DNA from 3 places in the Micromonospora sp. A202 genome. Region 2 is predicted to be linked to each of the others. Evidence: riboswitches for the same ligand, from Rfam matches in the RefSeq annotation. Region 2 holds a riboswitch; each other region holds the start of a gene.

What was found. Region 2 has a riboswitch for cyclic di-AMP ahead of FBZ33_RS01260 (hypothetical protein). Riboswitches for the same ligand answer to the same signal wherever they lie in the genome.
Region 1: another riboswitch for cyclic di-AMP. It lies ahead of FBZ33_RS12480 (transglycosylase family protein); the one in region 2 lies ahead of FBZ33_RS01260 (hypothetical protein).
Region 3: another riboswitch for cyclic di-AMP. It lies ahead of FBZ33_RS23365 (coiled-coil domain-containing protein); the one in region 2 lies ahead of FBZ33_RS01260 (hypothetical protein).

What each region holds. Positions count from the first base shown of each region.
Region 1 covers NZ_VFMP01000001.1:2,705,526-2,711,568, reverse strand. The annotation lists gene FBZ33_RS12495 (VOC family protein) at 1-276, shown strand, start outside; gene dinB (DNA polymerase IV) at 334-1,521, shown strand; gene FBZ33_RS12485 (hypothetical protein) at 1,645-2,016, shown strand; gene FBZ33_RS12480 (transglycosylase family protein) at 2,143-2,814, opposite strand; cyclic di-AMP (ydaO/yuaA leader) riboswitch at 2,815-2,987, opposite strand; gene FBZ33_RS12475 (ThuA domain-containing protein) at 3,142-3,804, opposite strand; gene FBZ33_RS12470 (helix-turn-helix transcriptional regulator) at 3,870-4,205, shown strand; gene FBZ33_RS12465 (nitroreductase family protein) at 4,202-4,894, shown strand; gene htpG (molecular chaperone HtpG) at 4,960-6,043, opposite strand, start outside.
Region 2 covers NZ_VFMP01000001.1:264,088-270,130, reverse strand. The annotation lists gene FBZ33_RS01270 (copper-translocating P-type ATPase) at 1-2,029, opposite strand, end outside; gene FBZ33_RS01265 (YibE/F family protein) at 2,339-3,709, shown strand; cyclic di-AMP (ydaO/yuaA leader) riboswitch at 3,876-4,006, shown strand; gene FBZ33_RS01260 (hypothetical protein) at 4,011-5,030, shown strand; gene FBZ33_RS01255 (carbonic anhydrase) at 5,093-5,821, opposite strand.
Region 3 covers NZ_VFMP01000001.1:5,084,139-5,090,181, forward strand. The annotation lists gene FBZ33_RS23355 (AAA family ATPase) at 1-351, shown strand, start outside; gene FBZ33_RS23360 (cation diffusion facilitator family transporter) at 459-1,376, shown strand; cyclic di-AMP (ydaO/yuaA leader) riboswitch at 1,490-1,621, shown strand; gene FBZ33_RS23365 (coiled-coil domain-containing protein) at 1,627-2,691, shown strand; gene FBZ33_RS23370 (hypothetical protein) at 2,857-3,357, shown strand; gene FBZ33_RS23375 (SRPBCC family protein) at 3,382-3,849, opposite strand; gene FBZ33_RS23380 (PfkB family carbohydrate kinase) at 4,045-5,007, shown strand; gene surE (5'/3'-nucleotidase SurE) at 5,004-5,831, shown strand; gene FBZ33_RS23390 (STAS domain-containing protein) at 5,850-6,043, opposite strand, start outside.

The sequences.
Region 1 (6,043 bases), 2.4 Mb from region 2:
GACGCCTCAGCGGTGGTCGACCCCGAGGGTGTGCGACCGCGCCTGTTCTTCCAGCGGGTGCCCGAGCCCAAGCAGGTGAAGAATCGCGTACACCTCGATGTGCGGGCCGCTCCCGGGCTCACGGGTGACGAGCGGATGGCGGCGCTGGAGGCGGAGGCGGAACGACTCGCCGCATACGGCGCCACCCGACTCAGTCGCCACGAGCCCGCTCCCCCACTGGGCGCCGGTCACCTCGTCATGGCCGACCCGGAGGGCAACGAGTTCTGCCTCGACTGATCGGACGTTCGCCCAGCTCATTGCAGAGATGGCCACCCGCCATGCGAACATGTGTACGTGTCGCCCGGCGCCAGCATCCTGCACGCCGACCTGGACGCCTTCTACGCGTCGGTCGAGCAGCGTGACGACCCGCGCCTGCGGGGGCGGCCGGTGATCGTCGGGGGCGGCGTGGTCCTCGCGGCCAGTTACGAGGCGAAGGCGCGAGGCGTACGCAGCGCGATGGGTGGTCAGCAGGCGCGCCGCCTCTGTCCGGACGCGATCGTGGTGCCGCCCCGGATGTCGGCGTACACGGCGGCGAGCCGGGCGGTCTTCGAGATCTTCCGGCAGACCACGCCACTGGTCGAGGGGCTCTCCATCGACGAGGCGTTCCTGGACGTCGGTGGCCTGTGGCGGCTGGTCGGGTCGCCGGCCGAGATCGCCGAGCGGCTGCGCCGGGAGGTTCGTGAACGGGTCCACCTGCCGATCACGGTGGGTGTGGCCCGCACGAAGTTCCTGGCGAAGGTGGCCAGCGGGGTGGCGAAGCCGGACGGTCTGCTGGTGGTCGCACCGGACGCCGAGTTGGCGTTCCTGCACCCACTGCCGGTCGAGCGGTTGTGGGGCGTCGGGCCGGTCACCTCAGCGAAGCTGCGGGAACGCCGGATCCGTACGGTCGGTGAGGTGGCCCGGCTCGGTGAGGCCGCCCTGGTGTCGCTGCTCGGCTCGGGCGCCGGCCGGCACCTGCACGCTCTGGCGCACAACCGCGATCCTCGCTCGGTGCAGGTCGGCCGTCGACGCGGTTCGATGGGCGCGCAGCATGCGCTGAGCCGCACGCCGCATGCCCCGGCGGAGCTGGATGCCATCCTCGCCGGCCTGGTCGACCGGGTCAGCCGCCGCATGCGGGCGGCTGGGCGCTCCGGTCGCACCGTGGTGTTGCGGCTGCGCTTCGGCGACTACACCCGGGCCACTCGCTCGCACACCATCGGCAAGGCGACCGCCGACACGACGCCGCTGCTCGCCGCCGCGCGCGCGTTGCTGCGAGCCGCGCTGACCGAGATCGATCGTCGTGGTGTCACCCTGATCGGTGTCTCAGTGGGCAACCTGGACGACAACCCCGTGCAACCGGAGCTGCCGTTTCACCGCGATCCGGGCGCGGAGTTGGACGCTGCGGTGGACGCGGTCCGTGACCGGTTCGGCTCAACGGCGCTGACCCGAGCGGTCCTGCTCGGCCGGGAGCCGGGCGTCGAGATGCCGCTGCTGCCGGATTGACCGATCTGCGTGCGGCGTCCCGGCGAACGCTGCGACCGGAGACACATCACAGCAGGTCGGCGGTTTAACCGGCGGCTGACGGGTGACCCTTGTGGGGTACAGCCTGACAAGGGGGGACCCACAATGTCCGACGACGACACCAGCAACCGGCCGAGTCGCACTGCCGAGCGGCCGCACGACGTGACAGACCCGCTGCTCTGGCAACTGGCGATCGACGTGCTGAGCGCCCACGAGCCGGACGACGAGGGTCGGTGCCGCAACCTTCAGTGCGCCGGGCAGTCCTGGCCGTGCGCGGCCCGCGCCGGCGCGGAGCAGTCGATGCGACTGGCCCGCAGCACACCCGCCCCGGGCGAGGTGACCATCGACGGCGGCGACAACGAGGAGGGCGGCACGGGCTGGTCCGGGGAGGGCAGCGCACCGGCGCCCCGCTGGGGCTGGAACGCCGGCCCGGTCGCGTCGCACCGAGGGTCGAAGGCATCCGCCTCCGCGGCGTGACGGCTTCCCCCCGGGGTACGGGCGCTCGGGCTGATCCGCACCACACGTACGAACGCTCGGCCGGTGACCCGGCCGAGCGTTCGTGTGTCATCCCTCAGAGGCTGAGCCGCTGACCCGGGAAGACCGTCAGAGGCTGAGCCGCTGACCCGGGAAGATCAGGCCCGGGTCGGCCCCGATCAGCTGCTGGTTGTGCTCGTAGAGCGCCTGCCAACCGCCGGCCACCCGGTGGCTGTCGGCGATCTCCGACAGGGTGTCGCCCGGCTTGACCAGGTACGTCTGGCCGCCCGTGGTCGGCGCGGTGCGCTCGTGGTTGCGGGTCGCCGGCTGCTCCCGCCGCGAGGGCCGCTCCTGCTGCTCGGTGGGCTTCGCCGTGGACTTCGCGGTGGGCTTCTGCGTGGACTTCGTCGACGGCTTCGTGGCGGAGCCGCCGGACGAACCGCCCTTTTTGCCGCAGGTCGGCCACGCGCCGATGCCCTGCCCGTCGAGCACCTTCTCGGCGATGGCGATCTGCTCGCCGCGGCTGGCCAGGTCGGCGCGGGCGGCGTACTTCTTGCCGCCGTAGCCGGCCCAGGTGCTCTGGGAGAACTGCAGGCCACCGTAGTAGCCGTTGCCGGTGTTGATCTTCCAGTTACCGCCGGACTCGCACTTGGCGATCGCGTCCCAGTTGACCGCGGCCTGCGCGGGGGCGGCCGGGCCGAAGAGGGCCACAGCACCGGTGACCGCACCGACGGCCAGGGTGCCGACGGCGAGACGGCGGGTGGTGACCCGTCGGTGACGGGGCGTGTAGACAGACGTCATGTGAACTTCCTCCACGCCGGCGAGGTGAGCTGTCGGGTTCGGGCCGAGGAGCCCGGCCGCACGATCGCGGCTTCACCCCGAGGTGACGTGCACCGAGGAACGTTTGGGTCCCCCGCTCCTGCCCGGGTGACTGGGTTCCACCGACCGGGGGCAGGATTTGGCGTTGCCGGCCGTGGTGTCCGCAGTGGCGAACCCGACCGACGTTAGGCACGGTCGGTGACGATCGCCCAACCCCTGTGAAGTTCTTCACCGGGGCACGCGGGGCGTCACCCGCAGCGGTTGCGGGCGGCCGGTCGGTGTGCAGTGACCACCGTGGACCGTTGCGGATCAGATGCGGTGACGGAGCCAGAGCACGATGCGCCGCAGCAGCTCGACGTGCCCCGGCGACTCGTACGACCGGGCGTCGTGACCGAGTGCGTTGTAGACGATCCGGCTGCTCCCGGCCGTGCGCGCCCAGACGAGCGGGTGGGTGTCGCCGCCCTCGTCGTGGACGTAGAGAGTCTCGACGTCGACGCCGTCGAGCAACTCCAGGTCGGTGTAGCGCTCGTCGTGCACCTCGAAGTCCACGAGACCGGTAGTGATCGGGTGCTCGATGTCGGTGCGTCGGATGAGGCTGGTTCCGATCGGCGGGTGGAAGGTCCGACCGTGGTCCCAGGCGGCGCCGACCGTGGACCGCCAGGTCGCGAGCTGGGGAAACGCGATCGTCGCGCTGTGCGTGGCGAGCAGGCTGCCGCCACGGGCCAGGAAGGCGTCGAGGACGCGGCCGAACTCCTCGTCCTGCGGGATCGGGGTCGTGCGGTCGGCGCTGGCGTTCACTACCAGGAGGCGGGCACCGTCGAGTGCGGCCGCGAGTTGGTCGACGGTGGTCACGATCGCCACCGGGCCCGCGTCGCCGACGAGCTGGGCGATCGCCGCGCTGGTCTCGGCCAACGGGTGCCAGGGATCGGCGTGCCGGCCCTCCCCGCTGAAGATCACTGTTTCGACCGGCATGACCGTGCTCCGCTCTTCATTTGGAAGATTTTCGAAATCACGAAACCAAAGCTAGCATGGCGTCCATGAGAGCCCTGCATCATCCCGATCTCGCCTCGGTCGACCTCGCCACCGTGCTCGGCGCCCTCGCCGACCCGGTGCGCCTGAGTGTCGTACGACAGTTGGCGCAGGCCGGTGGGGTCGTCTGCGGGAAGTTCGACGCGTTGTCCGAGGTGAGCATGTCCACGCTGTCGCATCACCTGAAGGTGCTGCGGGCAGCCGGCGTCCTCCGTGTCACGCCCAACGGCAGCTTCCGGAGACACGAACTGCGTGCGGACGACATCAATGACCGGTTTCCCGGGCTCCTTCCCGCGGTCATCGCCAACCTCGAGCTGACAGAACGAGTGGGAGTTCCCGCATGAGCGACACCAAACCGGCCGGGCAGAGCGGGCCGCGCACACTGGGCCTGTCCGCCGACGAGGTCCTGAGCACGACCCGCGCCGTCCGCAAGCGTCTCGACCTGGGACGCCCGGTCCCCCGTGACGTGATCGAGGACTGCCTGCGCATCGCGCTTCAGGCCCCCAGCGGCCGCAACAGGCAACGCTGGGACTTCATCTTCGTCGAGGATCCGCAGACCCGGGCCGCCGTCGCCCGACTGTGGCGACTCGGGCTGATGGCATCGCCACCCGCGTCGGGCGGCACCGGGCCGGCCTTCAGCCGGATGGACTTCGCCTCCGAGCAGTGGGGCCGGATCGCCGGCAGCCTGCAACACCTGGCGGACCACCTGCACGAGGTGCCGCTGCTGCTCATCCCCTGCCTGCGGGTCGAGTCCCGCGCCGAGCTGGCCAGCGTGCGCGGGCAGGCCGGGGCCTGGGGTTCGGTCATCCCGGCGTTCTGGAGCTTCATGCTGGCCGCCCGGGAACGCGGGCTCGGCACCGCGTGGACCACGAGCCATCTCAGCTACGAAAGGGAGATGGCAGACCTGCTCGGCATCCCCTACGACACCGTCGTGCAGGTGGCGCTCACGCCGGTGGCGTACACCCTGGGCACCGACTTCAAGCCCGGTCCGCGGGCCGACGCGGACGGGTTCGCCCACTGGAACCGCTGGTAGCCGGCCACCGCCGGCGGCGGGCCACCCGGTAACCCGGGAAGCCCGCCGCTTGACGGGTACGCCAGCTATAGGGTGCGCGCCAGCCGGTCGGCGAGCGTCCGGGTGAAGCGGGCCGGGTCGGTCAGCTCACCGCCCTCGGCGAGCACCGCCAGGCCGTAGAGCAGCTCGGCGGTCTCGGTCAGGGCCGCCTGGTCGCTGCCCTGCTCGTGGGCCTTGCGCAGCCCGGACACCAGCGGGTGACCGGGGTTGATCTCCAGGATCCGCTTGGTCGGGGGAACCTCGTGCCCCATCGCCCGGTACATCTTCTCCAGGGTCGGCGTGAGGTCGTGGGCGTCGCCGACGACGCAGGCCGGCGAGGTGGTCAGTCGCGACGACAGACGCACCTCCCGGACGCTGTCGGTCAGGGTGGCGCCCAGCCAGTCGAGCAGGGCGGCGAACTCCTGCCGCTGCTGCTCGCGCTCGGCCTCGGCCTGCTGCTTCTCCTCGTCGGTGTCCAGGTCGATCTCGCCCTTGGCGATGGACCGCAGCGGCCGACCGTCGTACGCGCCGACCCGCTCGACCCACACCTCGTCGACCTGGTCGGTGAGCAGCAGCACCTCGTGACCCTTGGCCCGGAACGCCTCCAGGTGCGGCGAGTTCTCGATGGCGGCCCGGGACTCGCCGGTGGCGTACCAGATGTCGCTCTGGCCGTCCTTCATCCGTGAGACGTAGCCGGCCAGGTCGGTAGGCTCGGCGGGGTCGTGGGTGGAGGCGACCGACAGGAGGTCCAGCAGGGTGTCGCGGTTGTCGGTGTCGTCGATCAGCCCTTCCTTGACCACCGCGCCGAACTCGGTCCAGAAGGTGCGGTACCGCTCGGCGTGGTTGGCCTTGAGGTCCTTGACCGTGGCGAGGATCTTCTTCACCAGGCGACGGCGGACGATCTGGATCTGCCGGTCCTGCTGGAGGATCTCGCGGGAGATGTTCAGCGACAGGTCGTGCGCGTCGACCACGCCCTTGACGAAGCGCAGGTAGGTCGGGACCAGCGCCTCGCAGTCCTCCATGATGAAGACGCGCTTGACGTAGAGCTGGACACCGCGGCGGCCCTGCGGGGAGAACAGGTCGAGCGGGGCGTGGCTGGGCAGGAACAGCAGCGCCTCGTACTCGAAGGTG
Region 2 (6,043 bases):
ACGCGGACATCAGCACCGCTGCCACCGCCGGGCTCAACGCCACGCCGGCCCAGGCCAGCACACCCGCCGCCAGCGGCAGCGCCACCACGTTGTAGCCCGCCGCCCAGGCCAGGTTCTGTCGCATCTTCCGGTACGAGCCCCGGGACAACCGGACGACGGCACCCACCCCGCGCGGGTCCGAGGACGCCAGCACCACCCCGGCGGACTCGATCGCCACATCGGTGCCCGCGCCGATCGCGATACCGACGTCCGCTCGGGCCAACGCCGGAGCGTCGTTCACCCCGTCACCGACCATCGCCACGATCAACCCTCGCCGCTGCAGCTCCGCCACCCGGTCGTCCTTCTCCCCCGGCAGCACCTCGGCGAAGACCTCGTCGACACCGGGCCGGAAACCGACCTCGGCAGCGACCGCCTCGGCGACCGGTCGGGCGTCACCCGTGATCATGGCGATGGTTCGGACGCCCTCGGCACGCAGCTCGTCGACGGCCCGCCGGGCCTCCGGACGCACCTCGTCGGTCAACGCGAACGCGCCGAGCACGGTGTCCGGCAGCCGCACCAGATGCAGCACCGCAGCACCCCGCGCCGACCACCGCTCGTTCGCCGTCACCAGTTCCGTCGGGAGCGACAGGCCCAGTTCCCGCAGCAGCGCCGGCCCGCCCACCGCGTACTCCGTACCGTCGATCGTCGCCTGCACACCGCGGCCCGGCAGCGACCGGAACCCGGCGGCCGGGGCCGCGTGTCCGGCCGCCGCCACGATCGCCCGGGCCAACGGATGTTCACTGTCCGACTCGACACCCGCCGCGATCCGCAGCACCTCGTCCCGCCCGATGCCCGGCACCGTCACCACGTCGGTGACCGCGTGCTCGCCCCGGGTCAGCGTGCCGGTCTTGTCGAAGAGAACCGCGCCGACCGTCCGCATCCGCTCCAACGCCAACCGGTCCTTGACCAGGATTCCGGACCGCGCGGCCAACGCGGTGGAGAGCGCGACGACCAGGGGGATGGCCAGACCCAGTGCGTGCGGGCAGGCGATCACCAGGACGGTGACCGCACGCACCACCGCCTCGTCGGGCTGACCGAGCGCGGTCCAGACCAGCACGGTCAGCACGGCGGTGCCGGTGGCCACGTAGAACAGCGCCGCGGCGAAACGGTCGGCCAGCAGTTGGGTCCGCCCACCGGAAGCCTGGGCCTGCGCGACCATGCGCTGGATGCCGGCGAGTGCGGTCTGCTCACCCAGCGCCTCCACACCGACCCGGATCGCCGAGTCGGTGGCGACGGTGCCGGCCACCACCCGATCACCCGTCGACCGGGCGACCGGCCGCGACTCCCCGGTGATCATCGATTCATCCAGCTCGGCGCCGCCATCGATGATCCGCCCGTCGGCCGGCACCCGCCCGCCCGGGCGGACCAGCACCACGTCACCGACCCGCAGACCGGTCACCGGCACCGCCTCGACCCGGCCATCCGCCGCCACCCGCTCGGCCTCGTCCGGTAGCAGCGCGGCCAGCGCCACGAGCGCTCCCCGGGCCTGCCCGATGGCCTTCATCTCCTGCCAGTGCCCGAGCAGCATGATGGTGACCAGCGCGGCCAACTCCCACCAGAAGTCCAGGTCGAAGACGCCCAGGCTGGTCGCCAGGGACGCGGTGTACGCCACGGTGATCGCCATCGCGACCAGCAGCATCATCCCGGGCGCCCGGTCCCGCACCTCCCGGACCGCACCGATCAGGAACAGCCAGCCGCCCCACCAGAACACCGCCGAGCCGAGCACCGGACCCACCCAGGAGCGGCCGGGAACGTCCCAGCTCAGACCCAGCTGGTCCCAGACCAGGTGGCTGGCCAGGACCACCGGGATGGTGAGCGCCAGGCAGGCCCAGAAGCGACGACGGAACATCGCCGGATCGTGCCCGGCGTGCTTGTCGTGCCCGGCGTGCTTGTCGTGCCCGGCGTGCTTGTCGTGCCCCGCTTGCTGCGGGGGCGCGGCCGGGGTGGCGTGCCGCTCATGGCCGGGATCGGGCGGTGATTGAGCGGGCATGTCTCCAACATGCCTGGCCGGGGACCGGCACGCGAGCGGTTCAGCGGCGACACTCCGTCACGACCTGCGTCCCCGGACCGGGCTGGTTAGCATTCCCCACGATGACCCCCCGCATGCCGCTGCACGAACGGGCACCGGCGCCGCCACCCGGTGGCGTCGCTCCTGGCCGCCCGGGCCGGGCACTGACCATCCGTGATCGGGTGGTCGCCGGTCAGCGATCCGCCGCGTCTCCCGCCGCGATTCCGCAGTGCGGATGAACCGACCGGCCCACTGACACGTACCCCGCACCGGATCGTTGGGAGTCTCGCCTTGGGTTCCGACCACACCCGCCCCGCTCCGTCCGCCCCGCCCCGGGTCCGGCGGATCCTCATCATGACGGTGGTGCCCCTCTTCGTCGCCACCGTGCTCGCAGCACTGCTGCTCTGGCCGCGCGGTGGGGCATCGGAGACCGACGGCGGGGCGGATGTGCCGCGCTTCCCCGGCACGGTGACCCGGGTGGTGACCGAACCATGCCCGCCGACGCCGTCGAGCCCGGAGGGCACACCACGCGTCGGCGGCGGCCCGTGCGGCACTGTCGACGTCCGGGTGGACGACGGGCCGTCCGCCGGCCAGCAGGTGCAGACACCGGTGCCCGACGGGCCGGGCGCACCCCGGGTCGCGGTCGGCGACGAGGTCATCCTGGTCGAGCTGACCGATCCCACCGATCCCAGCACCAGCAACTGGAACATCGCCGAGCACCAGCGCGGCACCCCGATGCTGTGGTTGGCGGTGGTCTTCGCCGCGGCGATCGTCGCGTTCGGTCGGTGGCGGGGTCTGGCCGCGCTCGCCGGGTTGGCGGCCAGCTTCGCCATCCTGCTCACCTTCGTGCTGCCGGGCATCGGCGCCGGCAAGTCACCTCTGCTGGTGGCGGTGGTGGGTGCCGCCCTGATCATGTTCGTGGTGCTCTACCTGACGCACGGGGTCACCGCACAGACCTCGGTCGCGGTGCTCGGCACCCTGGGCAGCCTGGTGCTGACCGGCGTGCTCGCCACCATCGCGACGGCGGCAACCCACCTCACCGGCTTCGGCAGCGAGGACGCCACCACGCTGTCGATGTTCCAGGGCGACGTGGACCTGCACGGTCTGCTGCTCGCCGGAATCATCATCGGCTCGCTCGGGGTGCTCGACGACGTGACGGTCACCCAGGCGGCCACCGTCACCGAGTTGGCGCACGCCAACCCCGGCCTGACCCGGTTGCAGCTCTACCGCGCCGCGACCCGCGTCGGCCGCGCGCACATCGCCTCCACTGTCAACACCATCGTGCTGGCGTACGCGGGCGCGTCGCTGCCCCTGCTGCTCCTGCTCACCGCCGACGCGCGGCCGATCGGGCAGATCCTCACCAGCGAGTTCCTCGCGCAGGAGATCGTCCGCAGCGCTGTCGCCACCCTCGGCCTGATCGCCGCCGTGCCACTGACAACCGGGCTGGCCGCAGTGGTGACCGCGGCCGGGCGTGCGGACGCCACACCGTCCACCGACGCTTCCGCCCCGCGACCTCAGCCGGACCGGGCGGAGGCACTGGCCGCACTCATCTCACCGCGAGCGGGTCGCCCCGACGAGCCGGATCCGACGCGGACCCCACCCCCATCCACCGCCACCGACGGGTGGCCGGAGTCGAACAGGAGCACGGATACGGCATGGTGACACTCCTCAGCGTGACCAGATCGGGCGTCCACCCTGAGAACCACGTCACTGGTCACTCAACGCTATGGCGAAATGACGCTTTTGGTCGGCATCCAGGCGTAGCTCACACGGCCGACTCTCGGGTAACCTCGCTGCCGGTTACCGATGAAGGCGCGAAGCGGCGCCTGCGGTGCCACCGCCCAATCGCCAACCGGCGAATCGGGGACCCAGGTACGTGGGGTGAATCCGCGTCAGCGGTAGGGGCCACTTCCGCCCCGAACCCGTCAGCTAACCCGGTCGGCGGTCGACGGAAGGGAACATTGTGACGGCACCCCTACGCCGCTGGTTGACACCCGTGGTGGCCGTGATCGCCGCATTGACCGTGCTCGCCGGGCCCCTCCCGGCCCACGCCGCCCCGACGACCCCCACACCGTCCGGGCACGAGGAGGACGGCGAGCCGCAACTGCTGACCGACGTCATCGAGCAGGCCAACCGCGACTACTCCGCCGCCAAGTCCCAACTGGACAAGTCCAAGAAGCGGCAGTTGGAACTTGCGCTGGAGGTCGACCGGGCAAAGGCCGACCTGGACGCGCTGACCCCACAGGTCGGGCTGATCGCCGCCCAGTCGTACCGGACCGGCCGGATCGGCGCGCTCGCGATGCTGCTGGAGAGCAAGGCCCCCGACGCCTTCGTCCAGCGTGCCGCGGTGCTCGACGAGATGAACATGGTCAACGAGAAGAAGCTCGCCGAGGTCAACACGGCGAAGGCCCGCGCCGAGCAGGCCAAGCTGGCCCTCGACGCGGAGGTCCGCGAGCAGCAGAAGCAGACCGCCCTGATGGCGAAGCGGAAGAGCGAGGCGGACAAGGCGCTCTCCCTCGTCGGCGGCAAGGGCTTCACCGGCGGCCTGGTGGACGCCACCTCGAAGGTGGCCAAGATCGGCCCGGGTCGCACCGCCGACGGTGACTGGAAGCCGCAGTCGTGCAGCGAGAACGACCCGACCACGTCCGGTTGCGTCACGCCCCGCACCCTGCACGCGTACAAGGAGGTCAAGGCGGCCGGCTACAACCGGTTTGTCGGCTGCTACCGATCCGGTGGGCCGTGGGAGCATCCGAAGGGCCGCGCCTGCGACTGGTCGCTGCAGAAGAGCGGCTTCGCCCCGTGGCACAACGATGACACCCGGAGGTACGGCAACAACGTCGCCGCCTTCCTCATCCGTAACGCCGACCGGCTGGGCATCTACTACGTGATCTGGAACCGGCAGATCTGGTTCCCGGCGACCGGCTGGAGTTCGTACAGCGGGCCGTCGAACCACACCGACCACGTCCACATGTCGCTGCTCTGACCCGCTGAACCCTCGCCGAGGGCCGTTCCGCGTCGCGCGGGGCGGCCCTCGTCGCGTCAGCGTCAGGCGGCGGCGGGCGCGGCCGGGTCGAGGGGCCCGGCCTCCTCGCCGAGCGTCGCGAAGCAGGCCGGCACGGCGGCCACCGGGCTGACCGCTCCGGCGGCGAGCCGGTACGACACACCCACCACCGCGCACCGCCCCTGCGCCACCTCGTCGGCCAGCACCGGCGACTGCCCGAGCAGCGTCTCGACCGTCTGTGCGATGTGGATGTCGACGATGCCGTCGATGTCCTGCACACCCTCGGTCTCGGCCCGGCGCAGGCTGGGCAGCACCGCGTCGACCACCGCCCGCAGGTGCCCCTGGGGTTGGGTGCCGGTCGTGGCGACCTCCCGGGCCGCCTGTACCGCACCGCACGAGTCGTGCCCGAGCACCACCACCAGCGGGGTGCCCAGCACGGTCACCGCGTACTCCACGCTGCCGAGCACCTCGGGGCCGGCGGTGTGGCCGGCGGTGCGGACCACGAACAGGTCGCCCAGCCCGCGGTCGAAGATGATCTCAGCGGCCAGGCGGGAGTCGGAGCAGCCGACGATCACCGCGAACGGGTGCTGCCCGTCGGCCACCGCGGCCCGGTGCCCGGCGTCCTGGTTGGGGTGGCGGGGGGCGCCGCCGACGAAGCGCCGGTTGCCGGCGATCAACTCGGCGTACGCGCGGGCCGGCTCGCTCGGCGCCGGGGCGCGGTCGGTGGTCCGCTGCGGGCCCGGCTGTCCGCCGGGCGTTCCGGAATGACTCATCCCCGCACCTCGTCTCGACGCATCTGACCTGGTCAACCGGCTCTTGAGCCGGGCCGGCGGCGGGCGCTGGCTCGGCTTTTACGGTCACACGCACCGTAAGATGCGTCAAGGTATACGTGATATGGATTTCATACGTTGACTTCAGCCCGCCCCTGGGTAACGCACCCCGGGCAGGGCCGACCAGACTCCCCGAGGGCAGGGTCGGCATCCGGAGAGGCGGTC
Region 3 (6,043 bases), 4.8 Mb from region 2:
ACCGCGGTCCGCTCCACCGGGGTCGACCCGGTCGAGCTGGTGGTGCCCTCGACCGGGTTGGAGACCGCGACAGTGGAGGCGGCCGCCGGCCTGCTGGCCGAGGTGGAGGGCACCGTCGGCGTGATCACGCCGGTCCCCCGCCGCGACGAGGTCGCCGGCTGGGTCGCCGCACTCGGCGCGCCGAGGCTCCAGGTGGTCACCAGCCTGGAGGCCAAGGGCATGGAGTACGACGGTGTCGTGCTGGTCGCCCCGAGCGAGATCCGGGCGGATCCGGGTGCCGGGGTGCGCACCCTGTACGTGGCGCTCTCCCGGGCCACGCAGCGCCTCACCACCATCGACCCGACCGGCTGATCGGTGCTGGCGAGCCGCCAGCGAGAGTCGCCGCCCCTACACTTGCATACATAGCGATGTGAACATACATTTGACCGGGTCCCGGCTGGCGGCGGAGGGTGGTTCTCGTGGGCGCAGGTCATGACCACCACCACGGGTCCGTCGCCAATGCCGCACACCAGCACCGGGGCCGCCTCTGGGCGGCATTCGGGCTGCTCGCCACCCTGATGGTGGTCGAGGCGGTGGCCGCCCTGCACACCGGCTCGCTCGCACTGCTCTCCGACGCCGGGCACATGTTCACCGACGTGCTCGGCATCGGGATGGCGCTCGCCGCGATCACCGCGACCCGGCGGGCCACCGGAGACCCGCAGCGCACCTTCGGGCTCTACCGACTCGAGGTGCTCGCCGCGCTGGCCAACGCCGTCCTGCTCTCCGGCGTCGCGATCTACGTGGTGATCGAGGCGATCCGCCGCTTCGGCGACCCGCACGAGGTCATCGCCGGCCCGATGCTCGCGGTGGCCGTGCTCGGCCTGCTCGCCAACATCGCCGCCTTCGCCCTGCTCCGCGCCGGAGCCCGGGAGAGCCTCAACCTTCAGGGTGCGTACCTGGAGGTGCTCGGCGACCTGCTCGGGTCGGTCGGCGTGATCGGCGCCGCACTGCTCATCACCGTCACCGACTGGTGGTGGGCCGACCCGCTGGTCGCCGTCGCCATCGGCGTGTTCATCCTCCCGCGCACCTGGCGGTTGGCACGGGCCGCCGTCCGCATCCTGGTGCAGGCCGCCCCGGAGCACCTCCAGGTGACCGCCGTGCACGACCGGCTGGCCGCGGTCCCCGGTGTGGTCGAGGTGCACGACCTGCACGTCTGGACGCTCACCTCCGGCATGGACGTGGCCTCCGCACACCTGACGATGGCACCCGGGGCGGAGGTCGGCGCGGTGCTCACCGCCGCGCGTACGGCCCTGCACGACGACTTCCGGATCGAGCACGCGACGTTGCAGATCGAGCCGGGCGCCGCCTCCGGAGCGTGTGGCTCGATCGAGTGGTGACAGCAGCTTCTCGTGACGACGCAGGCACCGTCCGTCACATACGCTGCAGCCACCCCACCGGCACCGGTAGGCTCGGTCCCGGCCTCCACCAGGCGGCGCCCTCCCGGCGCCGGTGGTGGTCGCCGCCTAATCGCCCGCGAGGGCGAACCGGGGAACCACGTACCTGGGGTGCATCCGCGTCAGCGGTAGGGATCTTCCGTCCCGAACCCGTCAGCTAACCCGGTCGGCGGCTGACGGAAGGACATGCACAGTGGCACCAGCACGACCACCCGCCGCCCGACTGGCGGCCCTGATCGTCGCGATGTTCGCCCTCGGCGTCGCGCTCCCGGCCGGCACCGCCTCGGCCGCTCCCCCGAGCGGCCTGCGGGCCGCCGCCCCCGACTCCGACGAGGAGGGTGGCACCCCCGCGCTGCGAGCCCAACTCGAGGCGGCCAGCAAGGGCTACCTGGACGCGAAGCGCGCCCTGGACGCCTCGGTGCAGCGGCAGCAGCAGCTCACCACCCAACTGAAGACCATCGAGGTCGAGCTCAACCAGCGCAGCGGCAAGGTCGGAGAGATCGCCGGCGTCGCGTACCGCACCGGCCGGCTCAGCGCGATGTCGGCGCTGCTCAACAGCGACAGCCCGGAAGGCTTCATGGACCGGGCAGCCGCACTGGACGCGGTGGCCGCCAACGAGGACCGGGTGCTGCGCGACCTGCTCAGCAGCAAGGACCAGGCCAACCGCACCCAGGTCGCCCTGAACGGTGAGATCAACGAGCAGCGCAAGCAGGTCGCGGTGATGGCCAAGCGCAAGGAGCAGGCCGAACGGGCCCTGACGGTGGCCACCACCCCCAAGCCGCAACCCGCCGCCGACACCGACTCCAACCGGGGCACCTCCGCCGCCAACGCGAAGGCCGCGCCGCGCAACTCCGACGGCTCCTGGCCGTCGGAGACGTGCAGCGTCAACGACCCCACGCCGGCCAGCGGCTGCATCACCCCGCGCACCCTGCACGCCCTCAACCAGGCCAAGGCGGCCGGCTTCACCCGGTACGTCTCCTGCCACCGCCCCAGCGGCTCCGGCGAACACCCGAAGGGCCGGGCCTGCGACTTCGCGGCCCAGACGGGCGGCTTCGGCGGCGACGCCACCGGCGGCGACAAGACCTACGGCAGCAACCTCGCGGCGTACTTCATCCGCAACGCCGACCGGCTCGCCGTGCTGTACGTGATCTGGTACAGGCAGATCTGGCTGCCCAGCAGCGGATGGAAGTCCTACAGCGGGGCGGGTGGCGACCCGTCCAGCGACCACACCAACCACGTGCACCTGTCGGTCTACTGATCCGGCCGTTCCCCAAAGTGTGTGATGCCTGTGAGTCATCAAGATGACTCACAGGCATCACGTTCGTCCGGGCAGCGCTGTCCGACCGGGCTACGTCGCCGGGCGTACCCCTGATGTCGTCGCTCGTCGGACGACCCGGCGGCGGCCGGCGGGCAGCATCGCGGTATGCCTCGGATCCCACCCAGCGCCCGCAAGGGGCTGCTCACCCTGCACCTGGTCACCTCGCTGGGCTGGCTCGGCGCCGACCTGGTGCTGCTCACCCTCGGCATCGCCGTGCAGCGTGGCGCCGACCCTGCGGTGCTCTACCCGGTCGGCGCGCTGGTCGGCACCGTCCTGTTCGCGCCGCTGAGCGTCCTGGTCTGGCTCATCGGTGTCGCCACCTCGCTGCTCACCCCGTGGGGCCTGCTGCGCTACCGGTGGGTGGTGGTCAAGCTGGTGCTCACCACGGTGATGGTCGGGCTGGTGCTGTTCCTGCTCACCCCGAATCTGCGGCACGCCGGAGCGGTGGGCGCCGCCCTGCCCACACGGGACCGTGCCGACCTGGTGATCGCCCCCGCGGTGTCGACCAGCCTGATGATCATTGCGACGGTGCTGTCCACGTACAAGCCGTGGGGACGGCGTCCCGCCGCCCGGCCCGCCCTGGCGGGCCGCGCCCGCAACCGGTGACCCCACTGCCGTCCCGCGCTCGGGTCAGGCTGGGGGCGGCGGGTCGCCGGTGCGGTCGAGGGCAGCGCCGAGGCGGGTGGCCAGGGCGAGGTGGGCGGCCCGGGCCTGACGGAACGCGTACCGGAACAGCGGGGTCGGCGCGGTCAGGGTGATGTCGACGTCGATCCGGGTCAGGCCGTCCGGCTCGGGGCGCAGCCGGGTTTGGTTACGCACCGTGGTGGCGGGCCACTGGCGGGCCACCATGACGATCTCGTCGTCCTCGCTGATCAGGACGTCCGCGTGGTAGGTGGTCCGGAAGCGCAGCGGGCCGGCAGCCAGCCGGTCGTTGATCGTGTAGCTGGCCTGCGCACCGGGTCGGGGCGGCAGTCGGCGGACCCGGACGATCAACGGGTGCAGCTCACCCTGCCGGGTCAGGTCGCTGAGCAGCGCCGCCGCCTCGGCCGGCGAACACCGGGCCTGCACGGTGTAGCTGAAGGTATCGCTGCTGAGCACACCGTCTCCCGCCGTCGATGGTCGCACGATCGTCCCGTACCGATGTCTGGCTGGCAATGTCCGAGGGCCGGCCCGGGCCGGCCCGATGACACGCCCAGTCACCGTTTGGCGCATTAGGGTCGTTCAGTGAGGAATCACCCGACCGTGCTGGAGGCGGACATCATGAACGGCGACGATCCGGTGAGCGGGCACGTGATGGTCTTCGCGCCCACTCCACAGCTGACGGTGACCGTCGACCAGCCGAACGACCACCCCGAGCTGCACCTGCACCCCGGCGGGCAGGGCGTCTGGCAGGCACGGATGGTGATGTCGCTCGGTGTCGAGGTGGTGCTCTGCGCCGCCCTCGGCGGCGAGATCGGCCAGGTGCTGGAGCCGCTGCTGGTCAGTGAGGGCGTGGACCTCAAGGCGGTGGCCCGTGATTCCGGCAGCGGCGGGTACGTGCACGACCGCCGGGACGGCTCCCGGCAGGAGATCGCCGACGTGCCCGGTCAGCCGTTGAGCCGACACGAACTCGACGAGCTGTACAACCTGGCCCTCGGCGAGGGCCTGTCGGCCGCGGTGAGCATCCTCAGCGGGCCGAACGAGCCGTGGCTCGTGCCTGCCGACCTGTACCGACGCTTCGCCGCCGACCTCAGCGCCAACGGCGGTCGAGTGGTGGTCGACCTCTCCGGCGATCACCTCGGCTCGGCGCTGGAGGGCGGCGTCTTCTTCCTCAAGGTGAGCCACGAGGAGCTGATCCGCGACGGCCGCGCCCGCACCGACGACATCGTGGAACTGACCCGGGCCATGTACGAGCTGCACGCGGCCGGCGCCGAGACGGTGGTGGTGAGCCGGGCCGACCAGCCGGCGCTCGCGCTCATCGACGGGGAGCTGTTCGAGGTCGAGATGCCCCGGTTGGAAGCCGCCGACCCGCGCGGCGCGGGCGACTCGATGACCGCCGGGGTGGCAGCCGTCGTGGCTGGCGGCGGGGACATCCGGACCGCCATCCGGACCGGGGCCGCGGCCGGCGCGCTGAACGTCACCCGGCACGGCCTGGGCACCGGACGACTGGACTCGATCACCGGCCTGGTGGACCGGGTCCGACTGGTGCCGGCGGACAGCCGACAGCAGGAGCGGACCACCCCGGACGAGCTGGCCGACCGGGTGGTCGACCGATGACCCTGCGGGTGTTGATCACGAATGACGACGGGATCGCCGCGCCGGGCATCCAGGCACTGGCCTGGGCTGCCCGCCAGCGGGGCCTGGACGTGGTGGTCGCCGCACCGCTGGAGGAGGCGAGCGGCACCAGCGCCGCGATGAGCGCCATGGAACGGGACGGACGTGTCGTCGTGAACGACCACCCGCTGCCCGACCTGGAGGGCGTGCCAGCGTACGGGGTTGGCGGCTCACCCGGCTTCATCACGCTGATCGCCCTGCACGGCGCGTTCGGCCCGCCGCCATCGGTGGTGCTCTCCGGCATCAACCGTGGTGCCAACGCCGGCCGGGCCGTGCTGCACTCAGGGACGGTGGGGGCGGCGTTCACCGCCGCCACGAACGGGTGCCGGGCGATGGCGGTCTCCCTGGATGTGCTCTCCGCGGGCGAGGCGACGGCGGCGAGCGGTGGCGCGGCGGTGGACGCGGCCGCCCGGGTACGCGACGCCGAGCGGCACTGGAGCACCGCGGCGCGGGTCGCCCTGGACCTGCTCCCCCGGTTGACGTCCGCACCGATGGAGAGCGTGCTCAACGTGAACGCCCCGGACCTGCCGCACGGACGACTGCGCGGGGTGCGGCGAGGCACGCTGGCCAGCTTCGGTCAGGTGCAGATGACGGTGGCCGAATCCGGCCACGGCTTCGTCCGCACCTCACTGGAGGAGCCGGGGCAGGCCGCCCAGCCGGGCACCGACGTGGCGTTGCTGGCCGCCGGGTATGCGTCGGTGACGGCCATCCGGGCGGTCACCGAAGCAACCGACATCGACCTGACCGGGCTGGACGAGCAGCCCTGACCGGAATGCCCGGTGCGCTCAGGCGCCGGGCAGCACTTCGGGGGTGGCGGCACCGGCGAAGTAGGGCTCCGGGGCGCCGAACAGGCCGAGCAGACCGGTCACCCAGAGCTGTCGGTGCACGAACCGGCTCGGCTGCGTGACCACCAGCTTGACGTCGCTGACCTCGGCCGTCTGGAAGCCGGCGACCATGGCGCTGATGCCGACGGAGTCGA